Regions from separate parts of the Vogesella oryzagri genome, predicted to be linked through region 3. Evidence: riboswitches for the same ligand, from Rfam matches in the RefSeq annotation. Region 3 holds a riboswitch; each other region holds the start of a gene.
What was found. A riboswitch is a leader RNA that binds a small molecule or an ion and turns the genes downstream of it on or off. The one in region 3 is predicted to bind glycine.
Positions count from the first base shown of each region.

Region 1: linked by a shared signal. The riboswitch ahead of glyA (serine hydroxymethyltransferase) and the one ahead of gcvT (glycine cleavage system aminomethyltransferase GcvT) in region 3 are both predicted to bind glycine.
Region 2: linked by a shared signal. The riboswitch ahead of glyA (serine hydroxymethyltransferase) and the one ahead of gcvT (glycine cleavage system aminomethyltransferase GcvT) in region 3 are both predicted to bind glycine.

Region 1 is NZ_JBEFLD010000004.1:452,851-458,027, reverse strand. It holds gene ABNW52_RS09930 (organic hydroperoxide resistance protein) at 1-400, shown strand, start outside; gene ABNW52_RS09925 (L-serine ammonia-lyase) at 486-1,886, opposite strand; gene glyA (serine hydroxymethyltransferase) at 1,889-3,157, opposite strand; glycine riboswitch at 3,244-3,343, opposite strand; glycine riboswitch at 3,345-3,442, opposite strand; gene ABNW52_RS09915 (hypothetical protein) at 3,882-4,094, shown strand; gene betA (choline dehydrogenase) at 4,207-5,177, opposite strand, start outside.
Region 2 is NZ_JBEFLD010000011.1:6,825-12,001, reverse strand. It holds gene ABNW52_RS17655 (methyl-accepting chemotaxis protein) at 1-1,286, opposite strand, end outside; gene ABNW52_RS17650 (LysR family transcriptional regulator) at 1,499-2,395, opposite strand; gene ABNW52_RS17645 (NAD(P)-dependent oxidoreductase) at 2,500-3,144, shown strand; glycine riboswitch at 3,322-3,420, shown strand; glycine riboswitch at 3,422-3,519, shown strand; gene glyA (serine hydroxymethyltransferase) at 3,666-4,919, shown strand; gene ABNW52_RS17635 (L-serine ammonia-lyase) at 5,041-5,177, shown strand, end outside.
Region 3 is NZ_JBEFLD010000007.1:123,759-128,935, forward strand. It holds gene cheD (chemoreceptor glutamine deamidase CheD) at 1-74, shown strand, start outside; gene fdxA (ferredoxin FdxA) at 84-407, opposite strand; gene gluQRS (tRNA glutamyl-Q(34) synthetase GluQRS) at 484-1,380, shown strand; glycine riboswitch at 1,538-1,639, shown strand; glycine riboswitch at 1,649-1,743, shown strand; gene gcvT (glycine cleavage system aminomethyltransferase GcvT) at 1,777-2,862, shown strand; gene gcvH (glycine cleavage system protein GcvH) at 2,944-3,330, shown strand; gene gcvP (aminomethyl-transferring glycine dehydrogenase) at 3,482-5,177, shown strand, end outside.

The sequences.
Region 1 (5,177 bases), on a different contig from region 3:
TACCGCCCATGCCACCGCTACTGGCGGCCGTGATGGCCGCGCCGTCAGCGACGATCGTCAACTGGATGTGCCACTGGCGATGCCGCCAGCACTGGGTGGCAATGGCGCTGGCAGTAACCCGGAGCAGCTGTTTGCCGCCGGCTACGCCGCCTGCTTCCTGTCGGCGCTCAAGCTGGTCGCCGGCCAGCAGCGCGTGGCCCTGCCGGCTAGCGCGGCTGTAGCGGCAGCGGTGAGCATCGGGCGTGACGATAGCGGCTTCGGCCTGGCGGTGACCTTGAACATCAGCCTGCCGGGCGTGGCGGCCGCGGCGGCGCAGACGGTGATCGATGCCGCACACCAGGTCTGCCCGTATTCCCGCGCCACCCGCGGCAATATCGCGGTCAGCCTGCAGCTGGCCTGAGCAAGCGGTCCACACGGCAGATAAAAAAACGCCCGCAGCTGCGGGCGTTTGTCGTGGGGGCGGCCAACGTTGGCCGCAGTGCCGCTCAGCACTCGACAATGTTGACCGGTACCTCGACGATGTTTACTGCCAGGCCACCGCGGGCGGTTTCCTTGTACTTGGTGCTCATGTCGCGGCCGGTGTCACGCATGGTCTTGATCACCCGGTCCAGCGACACAAAATGCTGACCGTCTCCGCGCAGCGCCATGCGCACCGCGTTGATGGCCTTCACCGACGCCATGGCGTTGCGTTCGATACACGGCACCTGCACCAGGCCGCCCACCGGGTCGCAGGTCAGGCCCAGGTTGTGCTCCATGCCGATCTCGGCGGCATTTTCCACCTGTTCCGGCGTGCCGCCCATCACCTCGGCCAGGCCGCCTGCCGCCATCGAACAGGCGGAGCCGACCTCGCCCTGGCAACCGACTTCGGCGCCGGAGATGGAGGCGTTAAGCTTGAACAGGATGCCGATGGCACCGGCGGTGAGCAGGAAGCGCACCACGCCGTCGTCGCTGGCGCCGGGCACGAAGCGGGCGTAGTAGTGCAACACCGCCGGCACGATGCCGGCCGCGCCGTTGGTCGGTGCGGTGACCACGCGGCCGCCGCCGGCGTTTTCCTCGTTCACCGCCAGCGCGTACAGGTTCACCCAGTCCATCACAGTCAGCGGGTCACGCAGGCTGGCTTCCGGCGTCGACAGCAGCTTGCGGTGCATGTCGGCGGCGCGGCGTTTTACTTTCATGCCGCCGGGCAGGATGCCTTCGTGCGCACAGCCGCGCTGCACGCAAGCCTGCATCACGTGCCAGATGCCCAGCAGGCCGGCGCGCACTTCTTCCTCGCTGCGCCAGGCTAGCTCGTTCTCCAGCATGATCTGGCTGATCGGCTTGCCATGCTCCTTGCACAGTGCCAACAGCTCGGCCGCGTTCTTGAACGGGTGGCGCAGCTCGGTGGCGCCCGGTGGTACGAAGCCGGCGTCCACCGCCGCTTCGTCCACCACGAAACCACCGCCCACCGAGTAATACGCCCGCTTGACGATGACTTCGCCGCGGTCGTCGCGCGCCTCGAAGGTCATGCCGTTGGGGTGGTAGGGCAGCGATTTGCGCTTGTGCAGCACCAGGTGTTCACCTTCCGCGAATAGCACCTCGTGGCTGCCCAGCAGTCGCAGCCGCTTGCTGTCACGAATCGCCGCCACCATCGCCGGCACGGCGTCGGTGTCGACTTCGTCCGGCAGTTCGCCCTGCAGCCCCAGCAGTACCGCGATGTCGGAGCCATGGCCCTTGCCGGTGGCGCCCAGCGAGCCGAACAGCTCGCAACGCACGCTGGCTACGGCGGCCAGCTGGCCGTCCTTCTCCAGGCGGGCGACGAACTGTCGCGCGGCGCGCATCGGGCCGACGGTGTGGGAGCTGGATGGGCCGATGCCGATCTTGAACAGATCAAACACGCTGATGGCCATGATCAGCTCTCGCTGACTGCGCGGTATACCGGATACGCGGCGCACAGCTCCGCTACCTGGCGTTTCACGCGTGCGCTCACTTCCGGGTTCTCGATGTCGTCGAGGATGTCGCACACCCAGTGCGCCACCTGGCGGGCTTCGGTTTCCTTGAAGCCACGGCTGGTGATGGCCGGAGTGCCGATGCGGATGCCGCTGGTCACGAACGGGCTTTGCGGATCGTTCGGCACCGCGTTCTTGTTCACGGTGATGTGGGCGGCGCCCAGCGCGGCATCGGCGGCCTTGCCGGTGAGGCCCTTGTCGATCAGGTTCAGCAGGAACAGGTGGTCATCGGTCTTGCCGGACACGATGCTGTAGCCGCGGGTCTGGAACACATGCACCATGGCGCGGGCATTGGCCAGCACTTGCTTCTGGTAGTCAACGAACTCCGGCTGCAGCGCTTCCTGGAACGCCACCGCCTTGGCGGCGATCACGTGCATCAGCGGGCCACCCTGGATGCCGGGGAATACCACCGAGTTCAGTTTCTTTTCCAGTTCCGGGTTGCTGGCCGCCAGGATCAGGCCGCCGCGCGGGCCGCGCAGGGTCTTGTGGGTGGTGGTGGTCACCACGTGGGCGTGCGGAATCGGGTTCGGGTACAGGCCGGCGGCCACCAGGCCGGCAACGTGGGCCATGTCCACGAACAGGTAGGCGCCGATGCTGTCGGCGATCTCGCGCATGCGCTTCCAGTCCACCACCAGCGAGTAGGCGGAGAAACCTGCCACGATCATCTTCGGCTGGTATTCATTGGCCATGCGCTGCACTTCGTCGTAGTCGATCTCGCCGGTTTCCGGGTTCAGACCGTACTGCACCGCGTGGTAGATCTTGCCGGAGAAGTTGACCTTGGCGCCGTGGGTGAGGTGGCCGCCGTGCGCCAGGCTCATGCCCAGCACGGTGTCGTGCGGTTCCAGCAGTGCCATGTACACGGCGGCATTGGCCTGGCTGCCGGAGTGTGGTTGCACGTTGGCGTAATCGGCGCCGAACAGCTGCTTGGCGCGGTCGATGGCCAGCTGCTCGACGACGTCCACGTGTTCGCAGCCGCCGTAGTAGCGCTTGCCGGGGTAGCCCTCGGCGTACTTGTTGGTGAGCTGGCTGCCCTGTGCCTGCATTACGCGCGGGCTGGTGTAGTTCTCGGAGGCAATCAGCTCGATGTGGTCCTGCTGGCGCTGGTCTTCGGCCTGCATGGCGGCCCACAGGGCGTCGTCGAAACCGGCAATCTGCATATCCTGGGTAAACATGGCGCTCTCCAAACGGGTGGGCTGCGGCCAACGTTGGCCGCAAGCCCGATAAACGGGGTGGGTGGTCGCTGGCGACCGTGCTTGCCCCCTCTGTCCGTTTGCCTGAGAGATTGGGCGCATCGGGTTGACGATGCGCCGTGCTGCCTTCGGCGAGATGCGCGGGCGGCGCATCTGCTCTCCAGAGAGCCTGGGCAGGACAGTTCTTTTGCCTGAGAGTTTTCGGGGCGATTCCCCTTCGGCGCCGCCGCTGGGGGCTACCCGGGCGATCTCTCCTGTCTGCCTGACATGGCTGTCAGTCAATCTAGAGAGCGCCTTGACGGGCGTCAATGCGTGCCGTCGGCGGCTTTTTCGCCATCCGGCGGCGGGTCTTGGCTGGCGGCGCGGGCAGGGCGGGAAAGTGCCGGAATTGCGTCGGTCATGGCATGAAAGCGGTCGGCTATGGCAATGCTTTGGCGCCGCTCGCCAGCATGGTGTGGCAATTATAATATTTTGATTTTTATGGGAAATGCGGCTTTTTTGCGACAGTCTGCCTGTGTTGCGGGCGACTATCGCTTGCGGTGATGTGGCGGAGATGAACTTTCGTTATCGATTGTAATCGATTCGTAAAAATACATTTATATGATCAGTATCGAACATTTGTGTCGCAATCTTGATGTTGCATTGCACAAGATGGCGCTACAATTGCGGTGTAGTTTGATGACTGAAAAACATATTGGACGCTGAAATGAAATACATTATCTCTAGCCTGCTGGCACTGCTGCGTAACAAGAACATTCAACTGGAAGCCGGCCTGCGCGTGAATTACGCCCCGCATGGCTATGTGAAAAAGTTCGACGGCACCGTGGTTGCCTACGACAAGGCGCGTGGCGTACTGGTGGCCTGGCCGCGTGGCGGTAGCGACTGGTTGTCGAAGGAAGATCTGGCAGTCATCTGCTGAAATATTCGGATATGAAAAACGGCTCGCAACTGGCGGGCCATTTTTATTTGCACTGCCGGCTGCGCAAATAAAAAACGCGCACCGGAGTGCGCGTGACAGGTGTGGAGTCGGGTCAACGAATGGCTTCGGCCCTGGGCGGATACCACAGCAGGGCCGCCTGCGGGTCACGGGCGGCGGCTTCGGCCAGCTTGGCCGGCTGCCGGCCGGCGACAAAGTAGGGTGCCTGCGAGCGCGGCAGTGGCGCACGGCCGCGGATGCGGTCGGCGATCTTCTCCGCCATCATGATGGTGGGCGCGTTGAGGTTGCCGGTGGTGACCTGCGGCATGATCGAGGCATCCACCACGCGCAGCCCGCTCAGGCCGTGCACGCGGCCTTCGTTGTCCACTACCGCCATCGGATCGCTGGCGTCGCCCATCTTGCAGGTGCAGGACGGGTGCAGCGCGGTTTCGGCGTGTTCGCGCACGAAGGCGTCGATCTCGGCATCGCTCTTGATCATCATGCCCGGCTTGATTTCCTTGCCGCGGAACTCGTCCATCGCCTGCTGCGCGATGATCTCGCGGGTGATGCGCACCCCGGCGCGGAACTCGCGCCAGTCGGTGTCGTGCGCCATGTAGTTGAAGCGCAGGATCGGATGGTCGCGCGGGTCGCAGCTTTTCAGCTTCACGCTGCCGGTACTGGGCGAACGCATGGAGCCGACATGGCACTGGAAGCCGTGCGCCTTCACCGGGTTGCTGCCGTCGTAGTTCATCGCCAGCGGAATGAAGTGGTACTGCAGATTGGGCCAGGCGAAGCTTTCGTCGCTGCGGATGAAGCCGCCGGCCTCGAAGTGGTTGCTGGCGCCGATGCCGGTGCCGCGCAGATACCATTCGATGCCGATCGGCGGCTTGTTCCACCACTGCAGCGCCGGGTACAGCGACACCGGTTTGAGGCACTCGTACTGCAGGTACATTTCCAGGTGGTCCTGCAGGTTTTCGCCCACGCCCGGCAGGTGCGCCACGCTGTTGATGCCCATGGCGCGCAGCTCGTCGGCGTTGCCGACGCCAGAGCGCTGCAGCAGCTGCGGCGAGGCGATGGCGCCGTTGC
Region 2 (5,177 bases), on a different contig from region 3:
GCGACTTCGCGCTCCACTTCGGCCATGGCACGATGCGACTCCACCGAGTTGGTACGCGATTGCGCCACCAGTTGCTCGGTTTCGCCCACGTGATCGGCGATGTGGTTGATGCTGACAGTGATTTCCTCGATGGTGGCCGCCGTGGCGGACAGCTCGGTGGACTGCACGCGCGAATCCTGGCCGATCTGCTCGGCCACGCGGCTCAGGTCGGAGGCGTCGCGTGCCAGCGCATCGGACTCGTCACGCACGGTCAGGAACATCTCGCGCAGCTTGGCCACAAACTGGTTGAAGGCGTCGGCAATCTGCCCCACTTCGTCACGGTTGCCCACCGGCAACACCTTGGTCAGGTCGCCGTGACCGCTGGCCACTTCCTGCATCGCCTTGTGCAGGCTACCCAGGCCGGACAGCATGCGGGTTACCCCCACGTAGGCAAAGACACTGGCCAGCAGCATGCCGGCCACCGCCAGCCCCACCATCACCAGCATCAGTTGGCGCGCCGGCGCCATGGCGGCCGCGTGCGGCACCATCACCCCCAGCAGCCAGCTGGTTTTCGGCACCGGGAACAGCGCCACCATCTGCTTGCTGCCATCGATATCGGCAAACTGGATCTGACCGTCCTTGTTCAGCGCGCCCAGGTCGAAGCCCGGTACCACGTCGCTGATCTTCTTCAGGCCGGAATCTTTCTGTGGGTGGGCAATCACGTCCCCTTCGGCAGTGATCAGGAAGGCATAACCATCGCCCGGCAGCTTGGCGGACACCACTTCCTCCACCACGCGCGCCAGCGTCACGTCACCACCGGCCACGGCCACCAGCTGGCCGCCATCCTTGCGCGCCTGGGCAAAGGTGATGATCGGGCGCTTGGTGGCAGCATCGATGTACGGCGGCGAGGCGATCGGGCCGTTGGCATCCTTGGCGGCCAGGAACCACGGACGACCGGTCGGATCGTAGCCCGGCGGTACCGGGGTGCCGCCGGAGAACTGGGTCATGGTTTTGTCCGGCTGGCCGACGTACATATCGTCGAACTTGCCGGCATTCTGCGCCTGATCGAGGATGGGCTTGAGTTCACCGGTGCCAAAGCGCGGCAACACGGCCGCCACAATGTTCTGACGCACCTGCACCCATTCGGAGACAAAGCTCACCTTATTGTCGGCCGCCATCTTGATCTGGCCTTCAATCTGGCTTTCCAGCGTGTCACTCATTTTCCAGTAGGCCACACCACAGAAGACGACGGCGAGTGCTGCTATCACCAGCAGCACAAATGCCATCAATTTTGTGCGCAAAGACATGATTGGTTTTTCCCCTGTTTATTGATTTGTGCGATGGTGGATGGTACTACCGAGGACATGGCCCCGTTCCTGTTATAGCCAGAAAACAATTTCATGCACTTTCGGCAATAAAGTCGGCATTACCATGACATTGAATTGATTTAAAACAAATTCACAATTTCGACATGTTAGGTTTAAACAGCGGAAAATTCCAGTCGTACAGACGACAATATTCAATCTGCACGTTTACCCAGCGCCACCTGCAAAGCGGCCAGCGCATGCCTTACCTTGGCCGGCTGCGCATCGCGCCGTGGCGTCACCAGATAGATGGGTAATGCGGGTGCCCGCCACTCCGGCAACAGCTGCTGCAGCAGCCCGGCAGCCAGTTCGCGGCGGATTTCCGGCTCCGGCTGCAGCGCAATGCCCATGCCGGCCAGCGCGAATGCCCGCGCCGACAGCATGCTGTTGCTGGCAATGCGCGCCGGCAGCGTCAACCGCTGCACCTCTTCGCCACGCGTCAATTGCAGCGGGAATTGCGCGCCGCCGCGCGGGTTGACGCCGATCATGGCGTGCCGAGCCAACTCGGCCGGCTGCTGCGGCTCGCCCGCCGCCGCCAGGTACGCCGGAGCCGCACACAACAGCAGTGGCCAGTCGCACAGATAGCGCGCCACCTGGGTGGAGTCCGGCAGGTTGCCGGCCCGCAACGCCAGATCGATGCGCAAGTCGGTCAGATCCACCAGCTCATCGTGAAAAAACAGTTGCAGGCTCAGCCCGGGGTTAGCCGCCAGCAGCGGCGCCAGCGCCTCGCCCAGCACACCGCCGGCAAAACCGCTGGGCGCGGAAATGCGCAACTCACCGCTGGGTGCTTCGCGCATGGCCGCCAGCTGGCTTTCCGCCTGGCGCGCGGCGGCCAACATCTGCGCACAGCCCTGGTAGAACAGACTGCCGGCCTCGGTCAGGCTGAGCTTGCGGGTGGTACGGTGCAGTAGCACCACGCCATGCAGTTGCTCCAGCCGGCGCACGTGCTGACTCACCGCCGATGGCGTCATGCCCAGCGTTGCCGCCGCACTGTTCATCGACCCCTTCTCAATCACCGTGGCAAACACCGCCATGCTGCGCAATTCATCCATTTATGTAGCACCACTTCACAATGAATGAAAAATAGCATGGATTATCAAGTCCACTGCCGTTTACTACCATGGACTCATGTTTCACCCCTCGTGAAGGAGTCCACATGAAGATTGCCCTTATCGGCGCCAGCGGCTTTGTCGGCAGCGCCATCCAGCAGGAAGCCCTGGCCCGCGGCCACCAGCTCAGCGCCATTGTCAGCCGCCCCGAACGCGTAACCGCAGCGGCCAACCTGACAGTAGTGGCGGCCAATGCCTACGACGCCGACAGCATCGCCAGCGCGGTGCGCGGCCACGACGTGGTGATCAGCGCCTTCAATCCGGGCTGGGACAAGGCCGACATCCGCCAGCTGTTCCTGCAGGGCCATGCCGCCATCGTCGCCGGGGTCAAGGCCGCCGGCGTGGCGCGCTTCATCGAGGTAGGCGGCGCCGGCAGCCTGTACGTGGCGCCCGGCGTGCAGCTGATCGACACCCCGCACTTCCCTGCCGAATACAAGGAAGGCGCCGAAGGCGCACGCCAGGCGCTGCAGCAGTTGCAGGGCGAACAGCAGCTGGACTGGGCGTTCGTGTCGCCGCCGGCCCTGCTGGCACCGGGCGCGCGCAGCGGCCACTACCGCCTGGGCGGCGACGAGCTGCTGATGGCCGGCGACGCCCCGGCCGGCATCAGCGTAGCCGACCTGGCGGTGGCCATTCTGGATGAAGCGGAAACCCCGCAACATCATCGCCGCCGCTTCACCGCCGCCAGCGCCTGACGCAACGCAGCATCAGCAGCTCCCCGCAGGCACGCCACGTGCCCGGTGGGGTGTTTTTACATCTGCCACGCCGCTGCATGCTGCAGCTGCACATAGAATACTGTCCGACATGCGTTGACAGCCTCGGCCACCTTCTCTAGATTGCGCCAAGCCACGCGGCCGATTGCAAGGTTGGCCGCCACCAGCGCAGGAGAGACTGCCCGGACAAGCGTCCAGCGGCAGCGCCGAAGGGGAATCGCCCCAGAAACTCTCAGGCAAAAGAACTGCGCTGGTCAGGCACTCTGGAGAGTAGGCCCGCCACACGGCGCGGCCTCGCCGAAGGCAGCATGGCCAGTGCACACTGCGCCGCAATCTCTCAGGCAAAGGGACAGAGGGGGCATCGTCCGGTGATACCGGGCGGACGCCCATCCATCCATCTGTCTGCCGCATCCAGCAGACCGTCCGCCCGTCACCGCCCGTTTTATTCAAGGCGCGGTGCGGCCAACCTTTTGCCGCCTGCGCCGGCGACCAGGAGATACGCGATGTTTACCCAGGATATGCAGATTGCCGGTTTCGACGACGCCCTGTGGGCCGCCATGCAGGCCGAAGACCAGCGCCAGCAGGACCACATCGAGCTGATTGCCTCCGAGAACTACACCAGCCCGCGCGTAATGCAGGCACAGGGCAGCCAGCTCACCAACAAGTACGCCGAGGGCTACCCCGGCAAGCGCTACTACGGCGGCTGCGAACACGTGGACGTAGTCGAGCAGCTGGCCATCGACCGCGCCAAGCAGCTGTTCGGCGCCGACTACGCCAACGTGCAGCCGCACTCCGGCAGCCAGGCCAATGCCGCCGTGTACATGGCACTGCTGGAACCGCACGACACCGTGCTGGGCATGAGCCTGGCCCACGGCGGCCACCTCACCCACGGCGCCAAGGTCAACTTCTCCGGCAAGATCTACCATGCGGTGCAGTACGGCCTGAACCCGGAAACCGGCGAGATCGACTACGACGAAGTACAGCGCATGGCCAATGAGTACCAGCCGAAGATGCTGGTGGCCGGCTTCTCCGCCTACTCGCTGGTGGTGGACTGGGCGCGCATGCGCCAGATCGCCGACAGCGTTGGCGCCTACCTGTTCGTGGACATGGCCCACGTTGCCGGCCTGGTGGCTGCCGGCCTGTACCCGAACCCGATTCCGCACGCCCACGTGGTGACCACCACCACCCACAAGACCCTGCGCGGCCCGCGCGGCGGCCTGATCCTGGCGGCCAGCAACCCGGAACTGGAGAAGAAACTGAACTCGGTGGTATTCCCCGGCATCCAGGGTGGCCCGCTGATGCACGTGATTGCCGCCAAGGCGGTGGCATTCCAGGAAGCGCTGCAGCCGGAATTCGTCGATTACCAGCAGCAGGTGCTGGCCAACGCCCGCGCCATGGTGCATGTATTCCAGACCCGCGGTTACAGCATCGTGTCCGGCAAGACCGACGACCACCTGTTCCTGCTGAGCCTGATCGACAAGGGCCTCACCGGCAAGGCTGCCGATGCCGCACTGGGTGCCGCGCACATCACCGTCAACAAGAACGCGGTGCCGAACGATCCGCAAAGCCCGTTCGTCACCAGCGGTATCCGCATCGGCACCCCGGCCATCACCAGCCGCGGCTTCAAGGAAACCGAAGCCCGTCAGGTGGCGCACTGGGTGTGTGACATTCTCGATGACATCGAGAACCCGGAAGTGAGCGCACGCGTGAAACGCCAGGTTGCGGAGCTGTGCGCCGCGTATCCGGTCTATCGTTAAAATAGTAGTGGCGCTGCGGTCAACCCTGGCCGCGGCGCGTTGTCCAATAGCACGGGGCCACCCCCTGTAAACCGGGTGCCGCCAACCCACGGCGGCACCGCAACCAGACAAGAGAAGCAGCATGGCAATCAGTGTTTTCGACCTGTTCAAGATCGGCATCGGCCCGTCCAGCTCCCACACCGTCGGCCCGATGCGCGCCGCGCGGCAGTTTGTCGCCCGCCTGGAAAAAGACGGCCTGCTGGCCGCCACCACGCGCGT
Region 3 (5,177 bases):
AGGACAGCTACCGCCGCCGTATCGACCGCGATACGGAAAGCAAGGGCAGCGGCGATATCGACCTGTTTATCTGAGCCGCCGCGTCAGCGTTCCAGCAGATCCCGCTTGTCGCTGACGCCGGCCCAGTGCTCGTGGTCGGACAGCGGCTCTTTCTGGCTGACGATCACTGGCCAGGTTTTCGACAGCTCGGCGTTCAGCGCCAGCATCACCAACTGGCCCGGCGGCAGTTCCTCTTCGGTGGTGATGGCGTCGATCGGGCATTCCGGCACGCACAGCGTGCAGTCGATGCATTCGTCCGGGTCGATCACCAGGCAATTGGGGCCTTCATGAAAGCAGTCCACCGGACACACTTCCACGCAGTCGGTGTATTTGCATTTGATGCAGGCTTCAGTTACAACGTGCGTCATTTCCCGCCCTCCGTCAGTCGCCGGCCGCCCCGTGCCAACGGGGGCCTGTCTGTGATTATTGTCTGCCCGTCCTCGTATGTCTGCCCTGAATCCTGATTATCGTGGTCGTTTCGCCCCCAGCCCCACCGGCTTGCTGCATGCCGGTTCGCTAACCACGGCGGTCGGCAGCTATCTCGAAGCCCGCTGCCGTGGTGGCCAGTGGTTGCTGCGCATGGAAGATCTGGACCCGCCGCGTGAAATGCCGGGCGCTGCGGCCAACATTCTGCGCACGCTGGAAGCGTTCGGCTTCGAATGGGACGGCGAGGTGGTGTACCAGAGCCAGCGCCACCCGTTGTATCGCGCGGCACTGGACCAGCTCATTACCCAAGGCGATGCCTACGGTTGCGCCTGCACGCGCAAGGAAATCAGCGAGCACGGTCGGCGCGGCGTCGATGGCATGGTCTACCCCGGCACCTGCCGCCATGGCGTGGCAACGGGTCGCTCACCGCGCGCCTGGCGGCTGGCAGTGCCGGAGACCGAGCTGAGCTTCGACGACCGGCTGCAGGGGCATTACGTGCAGCAGCTACAGCGCGACATCGGCGACTTTGTGCTGCTGCGCGCCGACGGCTTCTGGGCCTACCAGCTGGCGGTGGTGGTGGACGACATCGCGCAGGGCATCAATGACATCGTGCGCGGCGCTGATCTGCTGGTGTCCACGCCGCGCCAGCTATGGTTGCGCCAGTGTCTGGCGGGGCCGGCGGTGACGCACTGCCACCTGCCGCTGATGGTCAATGCCGCCGGCGAGAAGTTGTCCAAGCAGACGCTGGCACCCGCCATTTCACCGCAGGCGGCGGCAGGGGAGTTGCGGCTGGCGTTGCAACGGCTCGGGCATCTGCCACCGGCGGAGCGGCAGTCGCTGCCAGAGCTGTGGCAGTGGGCACTCGCCAACTGGTCGCTGGCCCGCGTGCCGGCTGGCCCGGTGACTATCGCTTGAGTTAAGGCGCGGCTGGTTATCGCGCCAGTGCTGTCAGGCGGGCTAAGGGGTTGGCCGCAAAGCGAAATATCATGATTGCCAGCTGTGCACTTGCCGCAAGTGCCTGAAAAATGGACAAAACCCGACTTGCCAAGCTGGCGGCGGACAACGATAATCCGGGCATTCCGCAGGAGAGTGTAGCCGCTGCTAGCGCAGTAGGCTGCCGCCGAAGGCGCAAGTGCACCCGCAATCGCTCAGGCAAAAGGACTGCAAGAATCGGATCGCAAGGTCCGTAGAATCTGGAGAGCGGCGCAATACGCGCCCACCGAAGGGGCTAACGGCGCAATGCCGGAAAATCTCAGGTGCAGGGACAGAGGGGTGTGAGCTAGCGGAAAAACTCACTCCGAGGACTTGCCCATGACGGCCCCGAAACGTACCCCCCTGTTTGATGCGCACATCGCCGCCAATGCAAAGATGGTCGACTTTGCCGGCTGGGAAATGCCCATCCATTACGGCTCGCAGCTGAAAGAACATGAAATCGTGCGTAGTGACGCCGGCATGTTCGATGTTTCCCACATGACCGTGGTGGACATCAGCGGCAGCGATGCCAAAGCCTGGCTGCAAAAGTTGATTGCCAACGACGTGTCCAAGCTGGGCTTCGAAGGCAAGGCACTGTACTCCGGCATGCTCAACGAGCAAGGCGGCGTGGTGGACGATCTGATCGTGTACCTGGCCGCCAACGGCTACCGCATGGTGATCAACGCCGGCACCACCGACAAGGATCTGGCGTGGATGGACAAGCAGTCCGCCGGCTTCGACGTGCAGCTGCAGGTACGCCGCGATCTGGCCATGCTGGCAGTGCAAGGCCCGCAGGCTATTGCCAAAGTCTGTGCCGTGAAGCCGGACTGGGCCGCTTCCATCCAGGGCCTGAAAGTATTCCAGGGTCTGCCGTTCGGCGACTGGTTTGTGGCCCGCACCGGTTACACCGGTGAAGACGGCCTGGAAATCATGATCCCGGCCGCCGAAGCCATCCCTTTCTTCCAGCAGCTGCAGGCAGCCGGCGTAGCGCCGATCGGCCTGGGCGCGCGCGACACCCTGCGTCTGGAAGCCGGCATGAACCTGTACGGCCACGACATGGACGAAACCGTGTCGCCGCTGGAAGCTGGCATGGGCTGGACCATTGCCTGGAATCCGGAAGAGCGTGACTTCATCGGCCGCCAGGCACTGCAAGCGCAGAAAGCCGCCGGCGTGGCCATGAAGCAGGTCGGCCTGGTGCTGGAAGGCCGCGGCGTGCTGCGCGAAGGCCAGAAAGTAGTGGTCGATGGCCAGGAAGGCATCATCACCAGCGGCACCTTCTCCCCGACCCTGAAACACTCCATCGCCATCGCGCGTGTCCCGGCCACTACCGGCGCTACCGCCCAGGTGGACCTGCGTGGCACCCTGACCGAGGTGCGCGTGGTGAAAATGCCGTTCGTGCGCAACGGCAAGAAAGTTTTTGAATAAGCTGGTGTATAACGACGTGGCGAGAGCGTCACCCCGGTAATACCCAATCAAGATCCAAACTATCTGCATCAGGAGAATCACATGAGCAACATCCCCGCCGAACTGAAATACGTTTCCAGCCACGAATGGCTGCGTCTGGAAGCTGACGGTACCGTTACCGTGGGCATCACCGAGCATGCACAAGAGCTGCTGGGTGACATCGTGTTCGTGGAACTGCCGACCGTAGGCAGCGCACTGGGTGATGGCGAGCAGGCTGGCGTGGTGGAGTCGGTAAAAGCCGCCTCCGACATCTACGCCCCGATCGCCGGTGAAGTGCTGGAAGTGAACGGCGAACTGGAAGCCACTCCAGACCTGGCCAACAGCGAGCCGTACGGCGCAGGCTGGTTCTTCAAGATCAAGCCGGCCAACGCCGCCGATCTGGACAAGCTGCTCGACGCCGCTGCCTACGCAGCCGAAATCGGCGCCTGATCGAATGGCCCTGCTGTCACAAGACAGCGGGGCTTTTTTGCTTTTAGCCACGAAAGCACACGGAAGGACATGGCCATGACCGCCGCTGCGGCCAACCTTGTCGCCTGTGTTTCCGTGTGTTTTCGTGGCAATGAAATACGGAACCGAAGACATGTCGCTCTCGCAACTCTTCAATCATCAAGAATTCATCGAACGCCACATTGGCCCGTGCGAGGCCGAGAAGGCCGAGATGCTGGCCTATGTCGGCGCCAGCTCCTTCGAGGACCTGGTGGCACAGACCGTGCCGGCCAATATCCGCTTCAACCGCAACCTGGATCTGCCGCCGGCGCAGCGTGAAGCCGACGCCCTGGCCGACCTGAAAGCGGTGGCCAGCAAGAACGTGGTGAACAAGTCCTTCATCGGCCTGGGTTACTACCCGGTGCTGACCCCGGGCGTGATCCTGCGCAACGTGCTGGAAAACCCGGGCTGGTACACCGCCTACACCCCGTACCAGGCGGAAATCGCCCAGGGCCGCCTGGAAGCGCTGCTGAACTTCCAGCAGATGGTGATCGACCTCACCGGTCTGGAAATCGCCAACGCCTCGCTGCTGGACGAAGCTACCGCCGCCGCCGAAGCGATGGCCATGGCACGCCGCGTGTCAAAGTCCAAATCCAACCAGTTCTTCGTCGACAGCCGCGTGCTGCCGCAGACCCTGGACGTGATGCAGACCCGCGCCGAATACTTCGACTTCGAACTGGTGCTGGGTCACCCGGAAGAAGCCGGCAATGGCGACTACTTCGGCGTGCTGTTCCAGTACCCGGGCGAATCCGGCGAGCTGCTGGACCTGACCCCGTACATCGCCGCGGCCAAGGCCAAGGGCGCACTGGCGGTGGTTGCCGCCGACGTGATGGCACTGGTGGCACTGAAGTCGCCGGCCGAAATGGGCGCCGACGTGGCGGTGGGCAACACCCAGCGCTTTGGCGTGCCGATGGGCTTCGGTGGCCCGCACGCTGCCTTCTTCGCGTTCAAGGACGAGATGAAGCGCTCCGCCCCGGGCCGCATCATCGGCGTATCGGTGGATGCCAAGGGCAAGACCGCGCTGCGCATGGCGCTGCAGACCCGCGAACAGCACATCCGCCGCGAGAAGGCCAACTCCAACATCTGTACCAGTCAAGTTTTGTTGGCCAACATCGCCGGCATGTACGCCGTGTACCACGGTGCCGAGGGCGTGCAGCGCATCGCCGCACGCATCCACCGCATGGCCGCCATCTTCGCCCACGCGGTGAAGGCCGCCGGCGGCAAGCTGGTGTTCGACCGCTTCTACGACACCGTGCAGGTTGAGCTGGGCGCCAATGCGGCCAACGTTTACGCCGCAGCACTGGCTGCCGGCATTAACCTGCGCGATGCCGGCAACGGCGTGCTGGGCGTGGCCTTCCACGAAGCCGCCAGCGAAGCCGATCTCAAGCAGCTGATCGAGATCTTCACCGGCAAGGCCGCCGACATCGCCGCGCTGGACGCCGCCGCGGCCGACGCCATCCCGGCTGCACTGAAACGCGAATCCGCCATCCTGTCGCACCCGGTGTTCAACACCCACCACAGCGAACACGAGATGCTGCGCTATCTCAAGAAGCTGGAAAACCGCGACCTGGCGATGAACCACTCCATGATCAGCCTCGGCAGCTGCACCATGAAGCTGAACGCCACCAGCGAGATGATCCCGATCACCTGGCCGGAATTCGCCAACATGCACCCGTTCGCCCCGCGCGACCAGGCTGTTGGCTATCTGGAAATGATCGACGCGCTGCAGCAGCAGCTGCTGGCCATCACCGGTTTTGATGCCATCTCCATCCAGCCGAACTCCGGCGCAC